Regions from separate parts of the Micromonospora sp. RTP1Z1 genome, predicted to be linked through region 1. Evidence: riboswitches for the same ligand, from Rfam matches in the RefSeq annotation. Region 1 holds a riboswitch; the other holds the start of a gene.
The links. A riboswitch is a leader RNA that binds a small molecule or an ion and turns the genes downstream of it on or off. The one in region 1 is predicted to bind thiamine pyrophosphate.
Positions count from the first base shown of each region.

Region 1 (7,648 bases):
CGTCCCGGTCCGGCAGCCCCAGGTGCTCCTTCGGGGTGACGTAGCAGAGCATCGCGGTGCCGAACATGCCGATCATCGCGGCGCCGATGGCGGAGGTGATGTGGTCGTACGCGGGCGCGATGTCGGTGGTCAGCGGACCGAGCGTGTAGAACGGCGCCTCGTGGCACCACTCCTGCTGGAGGTCCACGTTCTCCTTGATCTTGTGCATCGGCACGTGACCCGGGCCTTCGATCATCACCTGGACGTCGTACTCCCAGGCGACCCTGGTCAGCTCGCCGAGGGTGCGCAGCTCGGCGAACTGCGCCTCGTCGTTGGCATCGGCGATGGAGCCGGGCCGCAGCCCGTCGCCGAGCGAGAAGGTCACGTCGTACCGCGCCAGGATCGCGCAGAGTTCGCGGAAGTTGGTGTAGAGGAAGTTCTCCTGGTGGTGCGCCAGGCACCAGGCCGCCATGATCGAGCCGCCCCGGGAGACGATCCCGGTCACCCGGTCCACCGCGAGGGGCACGTACGGCAGCAGCACCCCGGCGTGCACGGTCATGTAGTCGACGCCCTGCTCGGCCTGCTCGATGACGGTCTCCCGGAACACCTCCCAGCTGAGCTTCACCGGGTCGCCGCCGACCTTCTCCAGGGCCTGGTAGATCGGCACGGTGCCGATCGGGACGGGCGAGTTGCGCACGATCGCCTCGCGGGTCTCGTGGATCCGCTTGCCGGTCGACAGGTCCATCACGGTGTCCGCGCCCCACCGGGTAGCCCAGGTCAGCTTCTCCACCTCCTCGGCGATCGACGAGGTGACCGCCGAGGTGCCGATGTTGGCGTTCACCTTCACCAGGAACGCCTTGCCGATGATCGCCGGTTCGCACTCGGGGTGGTTGACGTTGAGCGGCAGCACCGCCCGTCCGGCGGCGATCTCGTCCCGGACGAAGTCCGGCGTCATCCCCTCCCGGACCGCCACGAACTCCATCTCGGGGGTGACCGTCCCGGCCCGGGCGTACGCAAGCTGGGTGGGCCGCTTCTCGTCCGCGCCGGCCAGCGGTGTTCCCGCGCCGCGCACCGGGGCGACGTCGCCGCGCGCGGCGATCCACGGGCCGCGCAGCGGCGGCAGTCCCAGCTCGGGGTCGGAGCCCGGCCCCGACGTGTCGTAGAGGCGTACCGGCGGGTTGTCCCCGGTGAGGTCGACCTCGGCGAACGGCACCCGGACGTCCGGCCGTGACCCCTCGACGTAGACCTTGCGACGTGCCTGCATGACAGCCTCCCTGGTGATCAACAGGACCAGCCGAAGTGGTCCAGCGGGCCATGTCCCGCGCCCAGCTCCCAGTTCCGCGCGCCGGTCAGCGCGCGGGTGACGTACTCCTTGGCGGCGGCGACCGCGACCGGCACCGGGTCGCCCGCCGCGAGCCGGACGGCGACCGCCGCCGAGAACGAGCAGCCCGTGCCGTGGTGGTGCCGGGTGGCCACCCGCGGCGCGCGCAGCAGCGTGGTCGGCCCGCCACCGGCCAGCACGTCGACCGACTCGCCGGCCGCGTCCACGTCGCCGCCGGTGACCACGACGTGCGCCGGGCCGCCGGCGGCGAGCGCCTCGGCGGCGGCGACCATCTCCTCGACGGTGGTCACCGGGCGTCCGGTGAGGGCTGCGGCCTCCGCGCAGTTCGGCGTCGCCACCTCCGCGTACGGCAGCAGCCGCTCGACCGCCTCCACCACGCCGAGCCGGTGCCCACTGGTGGCGACGAGGACCGGGTCGACGACCAGGTTCGGCAGCCGTCCCGCCTTCGCCGCCTCGGCGATCGCGTCGGCGACCGCCGGGGTGCCGAGCATGCCGGTCTTCACCGCGCGTACCCGGAAGTCCCCGAGCACGCTGTCGAGCTGCGCGGTGACGGTGCGGGGCGGCAGCGGCAGGACGGCGTCGACACCCCGGGTGTTCTCCGCGGTGACGGCGGTGATGACGCTGGTGCCGTACGCGCCGAGGGCGGCGAAGACCTTGAGGTCGGCCTGGATGCCGGCTCCGCCGCCGGAGTCGGAGCCGGCGATGGTGAGCACTGTCGTCGGGGTCATGGTTCCCGCCCTTTCCGGGTTGGCGGCTGCGTCGCCGCGAAGGGCGTCATCAGCGTGGTGACCGCCTCGACCGGGTCTTCTGCTCGCATCACCGCGCCGAGCACCGCCACTCCGCCGGCTCCCGCTTGCAGGCAGGCGTGTACCTGGTCCGGTGTCTCGATGCCACCCAGGGCGAGGAGCGGCACGGGGCTGACCTGGATCAGCTCGCGCAGCCCCGCGTGGTGCAACGGTGGGCCGTGGCCCGGCTTCGTCCGGCTGGGGAAGACGGGTGAGAGGGTGGCGTAGTCCTCTGTGGTCAGCCTTCGCAGCTCCGCCTGGTCGTGGCAGGAGCGGCCGACGAGTCCGTGCCGCGGTGGTGGGTAGGGGCCGGCGGCGGGGAGGTGCACGGCGTCTCCGTCGAGGGGGTCGGGGCCCGCGACGATCAGGGTGCCGCCGGCCTCGGTGAGGATGGGGCGCAGCTCGGCGGCGAGAGCGGCGCGGTCGACGCGGGGCAGGTCCTTCTCCCGCAGCACCACCCACCGCGCTCCCCCGGCCACCGCCGCCGCGACCACCTCGGGCAACGGCCGGCGCGCCTGCCAACGGTCGGTCAGCACCACCAGCCCCGACGGCGCGGAGGATTCCGCGCGGGACAGGGCGGTCACAGGTCGGGCCTTCCCTCGTCGGTGGTGGAGGCGAGGGCGTGGAAGCGGCGGGCGATCCGGCCCGCGCCGAAGGCCAGCCGGCCCGCCTCCACCGCGTACCGCATCGCGGTGGCCATCGCCACCGGGTCGGCGGCCCGGGTGACCGCGCTGGCCAGCAGCACCGCGTCGCAGCCCAGTTCCAGGGCGAGCGCCGCGTCGGAGGCGGTGCCGATGCCGGCGTCGAGGATCACCGGCACGTCCACGCTTCGCCGGATCAGCCGGATGTGGTGCGGGTTCGAGATGCCCAGCCCGGAGCCGATCGGCGCGCCGGCCGGCATCACCGCGGCGCAGCCGACGTCGGCCAGCCGGCGGGCCAGGATCGGGTCGTCCGAGGTGTACGGCAGCACGGTGAACCCGTCGGCGACCAGTTCCTCGGCGGCGCGCAGCAGCTCCACCCCGTCGGGCAGCAGCGTCCGCTCGTCGCCGATCACCTCCAGCTTCACCCAGTCCGTGTCGAACGCCTCCCGGGCCAGGTGGGCCACCTTCACCGCCTCGCCGGCCGTGTGGCAGCCGGCGGTGTTCGGCAGCAGCTTCACCGCGCACCGGGCGAGCAGGTCGAGCAGCCCGCCAGCCGTACCGGGGGCGGTGTCGACCCGGCGCAGCGCCACGGTGACCAGCTCGGTGCCGGAGGCACGGACCGCCTGCTCCAGCACGTGCAGGTTGGCCGCGCCGCCGGTGCCGAGGATGAGCCGCGAGCCGAACGTCTCGCCGCCGATCGTGAAGGTCACCACGCTCACCCGCCCTGGGCGGCGCTGAGCACCTCGACCCGGTCACCGTCCCGCAGCACCGTCGCCGGCCAGCCGCCGCGCGGCACCACTTCGCCGTTCACCGCGACCGCGAGCCCGCGCCGCTGGTCGGTGACCGTCCGGACCAGGTCCGCCACCGTGGCCCCACCCGGTACGCATCGGCCGACGCCGTTCACCGTCAGTTCCACGTGCGCTCCTCCTCAGGTACGAAGCGGTCCGGGGTGAAGGGTGCGAGCAGCGGGTCCGCCGCGCCGGTGACGATCAGCTCGGTGACCAGGTCGGCGGTGACCGGGGTGAGCACGATGCCGTGCCGGTGGTGCCCGGTGGCGGCGAGCACGCCGGGCCGGCCGGGTAGCGGCCCGATGATCGGCGCGTTGTCCGGGGTGCCGGGGCGCAGCCCGGCGGACGCCTCGACCAGGTCGTACTCGGCCAGCTCGGGGACCAGGTCGACGGCGGCGCGGAGCAGCCGCAGCACCGCGCCGGCGGTGACCTCGACGTCGGTGCGCTCCTCGACGGTCGCCCCGACCACCACCTCGCCGCTGTCCCGGGGCACCAGGTAGACCGACTCGCCGTCGGCGTACCCCCGGATCACGTGCCGGAAGCCCGGTGTGCCGCGACCCGGCGCGCGGAGCCGGAGCACCTGCCCCTTCACCGGCCGGACCGGCAGCCCGGTGAGCGCGGCGGCGCCGCAGCCGGCGGCGACCACGGCGACCGGCGCGTCCAGGTCGGCGAGCCGGTGGACCGCGCCGGGCACCAGCGCCGCACCGGCCCGCACGGCCGCGGTGCGCAGCGCGGCGACCAGCCGCCGCGGGTCGACCTGGTGGTCGCCGGGGGCGACCGCGCCGCCGCGCACCCGCGGCGCCAGCGCCGGCTCGCGCTCCCGCAGCTCCGACGGGCGCAGCGGCGTGATCGGCAGCCCCCACCCCTGCTGGTACGACCACAGCCGGCGCGCCTCGGCCAGGTCGTCGCCGGTGAGCCCGACGACGAGGGTGCCTTCGGTGCGGTACCCGAAGCCGGTGCCGGCGGCCTCGGCCAGCTCGGCGGCGAAGCCCGGCCAGCGGGCGGCGGACTCGGCGAGCAGCCCGGTCAGCTCGTGCTCCCCGAAGTACGCCTCGGCGACCGGCGCGAGCATCCCGGCCGCGACGTGCGACGCCCCGGAGCCCGGGGCCGGATCGTGCACGACCACCCGCAGCCCGCGCGTCGCGCAGCGCCAGGCGACGGCCAGCCCGACCGGTCCCGCGCCCACCACGGCGACGTCCGGTCGGGTCAGCACGTCAGCGCCCCGAGCAGGGCGGCGGTGGCTCGGGTGGGATCCGCGGCCCCGGAGAGCGCTCCGACCACCGCCACCCCGTACGCCCCGGCGGCCCGCAGCGCCGGCACGCGCGCGGCGGTCACCCCGCCGATGGCGATCACCGGCACGTCCACCGCCTCGGCGACCGCGCGCACTCCGTCGGGGCCGATCGGGTCGGGCAGCCCGGTCTTGGTGCCGGTGGGGTGGCAGGGGCCCACGCCCAGGTAGCTGGCCCCGGCGGCGGCCGCCGCGGCGGCGCTCCCCGGCTCCCGGGCGGTCGCCCCGAGCACGGCGCCGGAGCCGAGCACCCGGCGGGCCGCCCGTACCGGCAGGTCCTCCGCGCCGACGTGGCCGCCGGCGGCGCCGACCGCGAGCGCCACGTGCAGCCGGTCGTTGACCAGGCACGTCGCCGCGTACGGCCGGCAGAGCGCGACCACCCGGCGGGCCAGCTCGTACGTCTCCCGGTCGGTGGCGTCGTCCTCGACGCGGACCTGGACGACCAGTTCGGCGCGGGCCACCGGCAGGGCGGCGCGCAGCACGGCGAGCGGGTCCCGCCCGGGCCGGGTGTCGGTGATCAGATGCAGTCGTCCCAGGGACGGCACGGCAACGCTCCTCCCTGCGCCGGCATTACCCGGATCAGGTTCGACGGTCGGGGGCTTCAGCCCCCCTCTCAGCCCGGCGCACCGGGCTCCCGTGGGTCACTTGCGGCCTACCGTACGACGGATGGGCGGATCCGCCAAGGGCCGGGGTGCGGATTTCCCACTGGCCGTCGCATGTCGACGGTGAGGGCAGCGCGTGACGGACCGCTCACGCCATGCTGTCCAGTTGACCGGCGACCGGCCGATCCCCGAAAAAGCGTGATACCTCAAAGGCATCACGATGCCCCTGAGGTATCACGCTCTCGCGGTGGTCCCGTCCGGCAGTGCGAAAGCTGGCGGACCGGGTAGGTCAGAGGATGGCGTCGAGGGCGTCCAGGTCCTCGTCGGTGGGCTGCCAGGTGCCCGCCTCGGCGTTGGCGCGTACCTGCTCGGGCGTGGTGGCGCCGGCGATCACCGAGGTCACCGCCGGGCGGGCGGCCAGCCCGCCGATGGCCACCTGGAGCAGAGTGATCCCACGCGCCGCGGCGTACGCCTCGAGCGCCTCGATGGTGTCCCAGTCCGCGGCGGCCAGGCGCTCGGCGTACCGGCCGCCGCCGGCGAGCCGGCTGCCGGCGGGCGGCGCCTCGCTGCGCTTGTACTTGCCGGTGAGCAGGCCGTTGGCCAGCGGGAAGAACGGCAGCATGCCGAGGCCGAACCGCTCGCACGCGGGGATGACCTCGGCCTCGACGGACCGCTCCAGCAGCGAGTAGTGGTTCTGTGCGGAGATGAAGCGGGCCCGGCCCTGGGACGAGGCGGTCCAGTCGGCGTCGGCGATCTGCCAGCCGGCGAAGTTGGAGTTGCCGAGGTAGCGCACCTTGCCGGCGCGGACCAGGTCGTCCAGCGCGGCGAGCGTCTCGTCGATCGGGGTGCCCGGGTCGGGCTCGTGCATCTGGTACAGGTCGATGTGGTCGGTGTCGAGCCGGCGCAGCGACGCCTCGACGGCGCGGGCGATGTAGCGGCGGGCCCCCCGGGCGCCGTGGTCGGGCCCGTTGAGGCCGTGCATGTCCATGCCGAACTTGGTGGCGACCACCACGTCGTCCCGGCGGCCCTTGAGCGCCTGGCCGAGCAGTTCCTCGGAGGCGCCCTGCGGCTCGCCGTAGATGTCGGCGGTGTCGAAGAAGTTGATCCCGGCGTCGAGGGCGGCATCGACCACCGCCCGGGTGCCGTCGAGGTCGAGCTTGCGGCCGAAGTTGTTGCAGCCGATGCCGACCACGGACACCACGAGTCCGGAGTCGCCCAGCCGGCGGAAGGTCATCTCAGTCACGAGATCCACCCTATGCCCGCCCGTCGGGGGCCACCGGGCAGTCGCCCACCACTCCACGGCACCCGGCGCCGGTCACCTCACGTCCCAGACCGGCTCCGGGGTCTCCACCACCTCGCCGTCGCCCCCGAACAGCACGAACCGGTCGAACGATCGGGTGAACCACCGGTCGTGGGTCACCGCGACGACCGTTCCCTCGAACGCGGCCAGCCCCGCCTCCAGCGCCTCGGCGGAGGCCAGATCGAGGTTGTCGGTCGGCTCGTCCAGCAGCAGCAGGGTCGCCCCGGACAACTCCAGCAGCAGCACCAGGAAGCGGGCCTGCTGCCCGCCGGAGAGGGTGCCGAAGCGCTGGTCGCCCTGCCCGGCCAGCTCGTACCGGCTCAGCACCGCCATCGCCCCGTGCCGGTCCATCCCGGCCCGGTGGTCGTCACCCCGCCAGAGGATCTCGACGAGGTTCTTCGCCATCAGCTCCGGCCGGTCGTGGGTCTGCGAGAAGTGCCCGGGGCGGACCCGCGCGCCGAGCCGGACCACCCCGTCATGGGTGACCGGCGCCAACGCGGCCGCGCCGTCGACCGGGCCGTTGGCCGGGTCCGGGTCGGTGCCACCCCGGGCCAGCAGCCGCAGGAAGTGCGACTTGCCCGTCCCGTTGGCGCCCAGCACGGCGACCCGGTCGCCGTACCAGAGCTCCAGGTCGAAGGGGTAGGTCAGGCCGTCCAGCTCGAGCTGCTCGCAGATCACCGCGCGCTTGCCGGTCCGCCCGCCGGACAGGCGCATCCGGATGTCCTGGTCCTTCGGGGGTACGGGCGGCGGCCCGGCCTCCTCGAACCTGCGCAACCGGGTCTGCGCCGACTGGTAGCGCGACGCCATGTCGGAGTTGTACGCGGCCTTCTGCTTGTACATCAGCACCAGCTCGCGCAGCTTCTGGTGCTCCTCGTCCCAGCGTTTGCGCAGCTCGTCGAGGCGGGCGTGCCGGGCCGTCCGGG
Region 1 covers NZ_JAPFQV010000010.1:322-7,969, forward strand. The annotation lists partial or broken gene thiC (phosphomethylpyrimidine synthase ThiC) at 1-1,243, opposite strand, end outside; gene thiD (bifunctional hydroxymethylpyrimidine kinase/phosphomethylpyrimidine kinase) at 1,261-2,049, opposite strand; gene SLP03_RS07545 (thiamine phosphate synthase) at 2,046-2,681, opposite strand; gene SLP03_RS07550 (thiazole synthase) at 2,687-3,466, opposite strand; gene thiS (sulfur carrier protein ThiS) at 3,463-3,663, opposite strand; gene thiO (glycine oxidase ThiO) at 3,654-4,748, opposite strand; gene thiE (thiamine phosphate synthase) at 4,742-5,368, opposite strand; TPP riboswitch at 5,363-5,471, opposite strand; gene SLP03_RS07570 (aldo/keto reductase) at 5,715-6,677, opposite strand; gene SLP03_RS07575 (ATP-binding cassette domain-containing protein) at 6,741-7,648, opposite strand, start outside.

Region 2 (7,648 bases), on a different contig from region 1:
CGCGATCTCCGCCGGGGTCGCCGACAGGCCGTACCGCAACAGGTCGTACGCCTCGGCGATGAGCTGCATGTCGGCGTACTCGATGCCGTTGTGGACCATCTTCACGAAGTGGCCGGCGCCGTCCGGGCCGATGTGCCGGCAGCACGGGGTGCCGTCGACGTGTGCGGCGATCTTCTCGAACATCGGGCCGAGCTTCTGATAGGACTCCGCCGAGCCGCCGGGCATGATGCTCGGGCCGCGCAGCGCGCCCTCCTCGCCGCCGGAGACGCCGGCTCCGACGAAGTGCAGCCCGTGCCCGCGCAGCGCCTCCTCCCGGCGGCGGGTGTCGGCGAAGTGCGCGTTGCCGCAGTCGACGACGATGTCCCCCTCTTCGAGGAGGGGGACCAGTTCGTCGATCACCGCGTCGGTGGGCGCGCCCGCCTTCACCATCACGATCACCGCGCGGGGGCGCTCGAGCGAGGCGACGAAGTCCCCGAGGGACTCGGACGGGACGAAGGTGCCCTCGTCGCCGTGCTCGGCGACCAGGCTGCGGGTGCGTTCCGGCGAGCGGTTGTGCACCGCCACGGTGAAGCCGTTGCGGGCCAGGTTCCGGGCCAGGTTGCGGCCCATCACGGCCAGCCCGGTCACGCCGATCTGCGCCGTCGCCCGCTGAGCCATCCGTACCGCCACCTCTCGTCGGCCTGCCCGTCCTGCGACCGTATCGCGGTCGGCGACGGGCCGGGCCCGGACATCGACGGCGGGTGAGCGGTCGGTGGCGGTCGGTCCTCAGCCCTCGGCGAGGCGGGCCTCGACGTGGGCGACCTTCGCGGTCATCGCGTCGGTGACTCCGGGCCGGATGTCCGCCTTGAGCACCAGGCTGACCCGGGGCGCCTGGGCGGCGACGGTGTCGACGGCCCGCTTCACCACCGCCATCACCTCGTCCCACTCACCCTCCACCGTGGTGAACATGGCGTCGGTCCGGTTCGGCAGCCCGGACTCCCGGACCACCCGGACGGCGTCGGCGACCAGGTCACCGACGGACTCACCCACGCCGAGCGGGGTGATTGAGAACGCGATCAGCATGTCGTCGATCGTGCCAGCAATTCGGGTGCGGTGCGCCGGGGCGGTCGGTTAGCGTGCAGGTATGCGTATCTGACGCCCTCTTTTCGGAAGCTGGCCCGTCGCCGTCCTCGTGCCGCGGGCTCCCGCTGCGGGCGTCCGCATCCCGTCCGCCGCCGTCTTCGCGGCGCCTTTCGTGATCGGGCCCGCCGGGGCATCCCATGCTCGTCGCGCCACTGGCGCCCCAAGTTCAGGAGGCAACGTATGCCCGCCAAGCGCAGTTCGAAGAAGTCCCGCCGGCCCAGGCCGGGGCCGTCCCTGGTGGACGTGACCCCGACGGACCTCGACACCCTCGCGGTGGCGCCGTCGACGCCGGTGGTCCTGCCGCCGTCCTCACAGGCGGAGGTCCCGCCGGCGCCGAAGGCCGGCCCGCCGCCCGGCCGCGACGCCCGGTTCGTCGGCCGCAGCCAGCGCGCCGGCCAGACCCGCCGGTACGCCTTCCGCCGCAGCTGATCCGCGGCCTGAGGGCGGTCTCCTGGTGAGCGATATACCTGAGAGGCATATTTATGACTCTCAGGTATATCGCTTTCCGCGACCATGGTCGCCGGTCGGCGACCCGCCCCGTCGGTGCTGGCGGCCCGGCCACGACCGCCTGGCGGCGATCCGGCCACCACCGCCGCCACCGGCTCAGCCGATCAGTGGGCGGAAGGTGCCCAGCAGGACGCTGACCGTCAGCGCCGCGCCGGCCAGCACCGCCGCCGCCACGATCAGCAGCCCGTCGGCGATGCTGAAGCATTGCCGTCGGGCGACCGTCCGTGGGGTGCCGGCGTCGAAACCGCGGGCGTCCATCGCCACCGCCAGCCGGGTGGCCCGGCGGATCGCCCCGACGAGCAGCGCGAACGCGGTCGAGACGAAGAGCCGTAGCTTGGCCAGCGGGTTCCGGCCGGCGTCCACGCCCCGGGCGCGGCGGGCCATGCTGATCATCTGCCACTCCTGACCGAGCAGCGGTACGAGCCGGAACGCGGCCAGCGCGCCGATGGCGAAGCGGGCCGGCGCCTTCGTGTTCTGGATCAGCGCGTCGGCCAGGTCGGTCGGGTCGGTGGTGGCGAAGACGATCACCCCGGGCAGCGCCACGGCCAGCAGCCGGAGCACCAGGCCGAGCGCGGTGACCAGCACCCCGGAGGTGACCAGGACCGGGCCGGCGTCGAGCAGCACCCGGCCGGACCGGTCCGCGGCGAAGAGCACCAGGGTGACCAGGATGCCGGCGGCGCTGGCCAGCAGCGGCCAGGCCCGGCGGGCCAGCAGCCGGTAGCGGATGCCGAAGAGCGGCAGCACCGCCAGCTCGACGGCGATGGCCAGCGCCGGGGCCACCGGGTCCAGGGTGGCGACCAGGGTGAACGAGAAGACCAGCGCGGCGGCCAGCTTCGCCACCGGGTTCCGCCGGGCCAGCGGCGCGCCGGACACGGCGACCGGCTCGATGGTGATCACAGATGCCCCCGGGCGCTCGCCAGGGCGGTGGCCGCCGGGTCGATGGGGGTCACGGGCGCTCCAGGGTGACGGTCCGGTCAGCGAGCGCCGCGACGAAGTCCGGGTCGTGGGTGACCGTGACGACGCCGTGTCCGGCGTCGCGCAGCTCGGCGAGGAGGTCGACCAGCTCCCGCCAGGTCCGTCGGTCCTGGCCGAAGGTGGGTTCGTCGCAGATCAACAGGCGGGGCGCGGTGGCCAGGGCGGTCGCCACGCTCAGCCGGCGCGCCTCGCCGCCGGAGAGGGTGTACGGGTTGGCGCCGGCCAGCGGCGCCAGCCGGAGCCGCTCCAGCAGGGCGTCCACCGTGGCCTTCACCGTCGCCTCCGGCTGGCCGGTCCGGCGCGGACCGAGCGCCAACTCGTCGAAGACGTTCCCGGTGACGAACTGGTGCTCCGGGTCCTGGAAGACCGAGCCGATCCGCCGGGCGAGCGCGGGCGCCCGCCAACGGTGCGGGGGAGTGCGCGCGTCGCGGCCGGCCAGCGCGGCGGTGGCGGTGGCCGTACCGGTGCCGGGGCGGAGCAGCCCGCCGAGGAGCAGGGCCAGGGTGGACTTGCCGGCGCCGTTGGGGCCGAGCACGGCGAGCGCCTCGCCGGCGCGTACCGAAAGATCGGTGGGGGCCAGCCGGGGCGGCAGGCCGAGCCGGTCGGCGGTGATCAGCGGCTTGCCGGCCGGCGCGGTCGCGTGCCGGGGCGACACGATCCGACCCGGCACCCAGACGCCGGCGGCGGCGAGCGCGTCGCCGTGCGCGGCGAACACCGCCTCCGGCGGTCCGTCGACCCGGACCCCGCCGCCGGGTTCGAGGACGACCACCCGGTCGACCAGCGGCAGCGCCTCGGCGACCCGATGCTCGACCAGGATCAGCGTGGTGTCGGCGTCGACAGCGTCCGCGACCGCCCCCCGGATCAGCGTCGCGCCGGCCGGGTCGAGGTTGGCGGTCGGCTCGTCGAGCAGCAGCAGCGTCGGCCGCAGGGCCAGCGCCCCGGCCAGGGCGAGCCGCTGCTGCTCGCCGCCGGAAAGAGCGGCGGTGGGCCGGTCCCGGCGGTACGGGAAGCCGACCCGGTGCAGCGCCTCGTCGACCCGGGGCCAGATCTCGTCTGCCGGTACACCCCGGTTCTCCAGCCCGAAGGCGACGTCGTCGCCGCACCGGGCCATCACCAGCTGGGTATCCGGATCCTGGAAGACGATGCCGACCTGTTCCCGGGCCTTGCGCGGGTCCAGCCCGTCGATCTCGACGGTGCCCTCCTGCTCACCGGAGTCCTCCGGCAGCAGCCCGGCCAGCGCCGCGAGCAGCGTGCTCTTCCCGGCGCCCGACGGTCCGAGCAGCAGCACCCGCTCCCCCCGTGCGACGCGGAGATCGACCCCCCGCACCGCCCACCGCTTCCGCCCGGCATGCCGCCACCCGAACCCTCGCAGCTCCACCCCGCTCACCCGCGCCCCACCTCCGTCCCCGCTCTGCGCCCAGCTTCCGTGATCAAGAGGTTCGCGTCCGGGAAACACGGTTCCGCCGACGCGAACCTCTTGATCAACCCGAACTGCCGGTGGATCAGATCGCGGCGCGTTCGCGGCCGGCGGGGAAGCGGTCCAGGACACCGGTGCCGGCCAGGGCGCGGGTGAGGAACCAGGAGCCGGCGCCAGCGATGATCGTGGCGCTGACGATCGTGAGCAGGGCGTAGGGGAGGCGGTAGCTGACCAGGTCGTAGGTCTTGTTCCAGTAGACGAAGTCGAAGATCGCCGCGCTCAGACCGGTCAGCGCGCCGGCCAGCAGGGCGGTCGGCAGCCGGAACGACCGGTAGCGGAACGCGGCAAACGCCAGCTCGGCGCCGACGCCCTGCATCAGGCCCTGCACGATGACGATGCCGCCCCACTGGCTGCCCAGCAGCGCGGAGACGATCGCGGCCACCAGCTCGCAGTACAGCGAGGCGCCGGGCTTGCGGACGACCAGGCCCCCGAGTACCGCCGGGATCAGCCAGACCCCGTAGATCAACGTCTGCGCCGGAGGGAAGAAGGCGAACGCCGCGTCCGTGGCGCTCCAGACCAGGCCCCAGGCCCAGAAGATGACGCCGAAGGCGACCGCGATCACCGAGGCGACCACGATGTCGACGGTGCGCCAGCGGTTGCTGTCCGTGTGGTTCATGGCATGGCTCCCAGTCCTGAAGCGAGCCAGGAGAAGACGCACGCCGCGCCCGGTGTCACCGGACGGCGGCGCGGCTGGAGGTCGACCGAACTCCCTGCGCTGGCATTACCCAGATCAGGTTCGAGGGTCTGCGGGCGATGCCCGCACTCTCAGCGCTGTGCGCTCCCCTGTCGGATGTGAAGTTGTCTCGGCAGACGCTAGCACCACCCAGGCCCCCGGCCCAGCAGGGCGGTCGCGATCCCGGCGGCTGGGTAGGCTGCCGATCATGCGGGTCGACGCGCGAGGTCTGACGTTCGAGGTACGCACCGGCGGTCCTGAGGACGGCGTACCCGTCCTGCTGCTGCACGGCTTCCCGCAGCACGGCGGCGAGTGGGACTACGTGGTGCCCGCCCTGCACGCCGCCGGGCTGCGCACGTACGCGCTGGACCAGCGGGGCTACGCGCCGGGCGCGCGGCCGGACGCGGTCGAGGCGTACCGGATTCCGGAGCTGGTGGCCGACGCGGCCGGCGTGCTCGACGCGCTCGGGGTGGAGTCCGCGCACGTGGTGGGGCACGACTGGGGTGCGATCGTGGCGTGGGGCCTCGCGGCGGCGCACCCCGAGCGGGTCCGCACCCTCACCGCCGTCTCGGTGCCGCACCCGGCCGCGATGGCGCACGCGCTCGCCACCGACCCGCAGCAGAAGGCCCGCTCCGCGTACATCGCGCTGTTCCGCAAGCCGGGCAAGGCCGAGAAGGTGCTACTCGCCCTCAACGCCACCGCGCTGCGCAGGCTGCTCGGCGGGGTGGGTGACGCGGCGCGGGTCGCCCGCTACGCCGATCCGATGCGCCGGCCGGGCGCGCTGACCGCCGCGCTGAACTGGTACCGGGCGATGTCGGGGACCGACATGAAGGCCGTCGGTCCGGTGACCGTGCCGACCACCTTCGTCTGGAGCGACAAGGACATCGCGATCGGCCGGACCGCCGCCGAGGCCTGCGCGACGCACGTGACCGGCGACTACCGCTTCGTCGCGCTCCCCGGCGTCACCCACTGGATCCCCGACGAGGCGCCCGGCCCGCTGGCCGAGGCGATCCTCGCCCGGGTCGCCGCGTGATCGCGACGCCCGGGGCGGCCCGGCCGCACACCCGCGCGTCGCTCGCCGCGCAGTTCCACGACCTCGGCGTACGCCCCGGCGGTGTCCTCCTGGTGCACGCGGCGATGCGCCCGTTCGGCTTCGTCTGCGGCGGCCCGCAGGCCGTGGTGCTGGCCCTGCGCGACGTGCTTGGGCCGGACGGCACCCTCGTCGTGCCCACCCACACCCCGGAGAACAGCGACCCGGCCGGGTGGTGCAACCCGCCCGTGCCGGCGGACTGGTGGCCGGTGATCCGGGCGGAGCTGCCCGGCTTCGATCCGGCGCTGACGCCGAGCCGGTTCATGGGCGCGCTCGCGGAGCAGGTGCGTACCTGGCCGGGCGCGCTGCGCAGCGACCACCCGCACGTCTCCTTCGCCGCGTTCGGCCCGGCCGCCGGGCGGATCGTCGCCGAGCACGCCCTGACCGACATGCTGGGCGAGAGTTCCCCGCTGGCCCGGCTCCACGACCTCGATGCCGACGTGCTGCTGCTCGGCGTCGACCACGGCTCGAACACCTCGCTGCACCTGGCGGAGTACCGCTGGCCGGCGGCGCCGAGGGCGCGGGTGGGGGCCGCCGTGCGCACCGGCGACGGCGGCCGGGAGTGGGTGTGGTGGGAGGACGTGGACCTCGACGAGAGCGACTTCGCCCGGCTCGGCGCCGACTTCGAGGCCACCGGCGCGGTGCGGGTGGGCGCGGTCGGGGACGGGACGGGCCGGTTGATGAGGCAGCGGGCGGCGGTCGACTTCGCGGTGGAGTGGCTGGCCCGCAACCGACGGACGGAGGAGGCATGACGGTGAGCGCCGAGTCGTACCTGACGGTGGTGACCGAGACGATGGGTCGGGTGGCCGCCGGTCAGCGTGACGCGGTGGGTCGGGCCGCCGACCTGATCGCCGAGGCGTTGCGTGCCGAGGGGGTGGTGCACGCGTTCGGCACCGGCCACTCCGAGGCGCTCGCCATGGAGATCGCCGGCCGGGCTGGCGGGCTGGTGCCCACCAACCGGATCGCGCTGCGCGACCTGGTGCTCTACGGCGGTGAGCCGGTCGACGTCCTCGGTCCCAAGCTGGAACGCGACCCGGCGGTGGCGCACCGGCTCTACGAGCTGGCCCCGGTACGCCCGCAGGACGTCTTCGTGCTCGCCTCCAACTCGGGCGTCAACGGGGCCATGGTCGAGTTCGCGTCGCTGGTGAAGGAGCGCGGGCACGCGCTGGTGGCGATCACCTCGGCCGAGCACTCGGGACGGATGACGTCCCGCCACCCGTCGGGCCGCAAGCTCGCCGACTTCGCCGACGTGGTGCTCGACAACGGCGCCCCGTACGGCGATGCCACCCTGCCGCTGCCCGGCGGCGGCGCGGTCGGCGCGGTCTCCTCGATCACCGCGGCGCTGCTGGCCCAGCAGATCGTGGCGGAGGTGGTGGCCCGGCTGCTGGCGGCGGGGGTACGGCCCCCGGTCTACCTGTCGGCCAACATCACCGGCGGCGACGAGCACAACGCCGAGCTGGAGGCCCGGTACGCCGGTCGGATCCGCCGCGGGGCGTGACCGGTCCGCCGGCGGCCCGGCCGGCGGGCGTCGGCGCGGTGACCGCGAGGCGGTTTCGCGAAACGCCCGACGGGGCAAAGGCTCTGCCGCCGACGGGGTGCTCCCCGCCGGCAGTACCGTCTTCCCGGAGGTAGCCCGTGTCCAAGGAGACCGAGAAGCAGCGCTGGCAGCGCAACTTCGCCGACCTGCTGCAGGAACTGCGGGTGGCGCAGACCGGGGTGCAGATCCTCTTCGCGTTCCTGCTCACCCTGCCGTTCAGCAATGGTTTCACCCGGACCACCGAGTTCCAGCGGGACGTCTACATCG
Region 2 covers NZ_JAPFQV010000058.1:10,885-18,532, reverse strand. The annotation lists gene gndA (NADP-dependent phosphogluconate dehydrogenase) at 1-657, opposite strand, end outside; gene SLP03_RS24445 (MTH1187 family thiamine-binding protein) at 766-1,062, opposite strand; gene SLP03_RS24440 (hypothetical protein) at 1,303-1,551, shown strand; gene SLP03_RS24435 (energy-coupling factor transporter transmembrane component T) at 1,726-2,526, opposite strand; gene SLP03_RS24430 (ABC transporter ATP-binding protein) at 2,576-3,991, opposite strand; gene SLP03_RS24425 (ECF transporter S component) at 4,107-4,697, opposite strand; TPP riboswitch at 4,771-4,876, opposite strand; gene SLP03_RS24420 (alpha/beta hydrolase) at 4,963-5,787, shown strand; gene SLP03_RS24415 (AAC(3) family N-acetyltransferase) at 5,784-6,596, shown strand; gene SLP03_RS24410 (SIS domain-containing protein) at 6,593-7,342, shown strand; gene SLP03_RS24405 (DUF6328 family protein) at 7,480-7,648, shown strand, end outside.
Region 2: another riboswitch for thiamine pyrophosphate. It lies ahead of SLP03_RS24425 (ECF transporter S component); the one in region 1 lies ahead of thiE (thiamine phosphate synthase).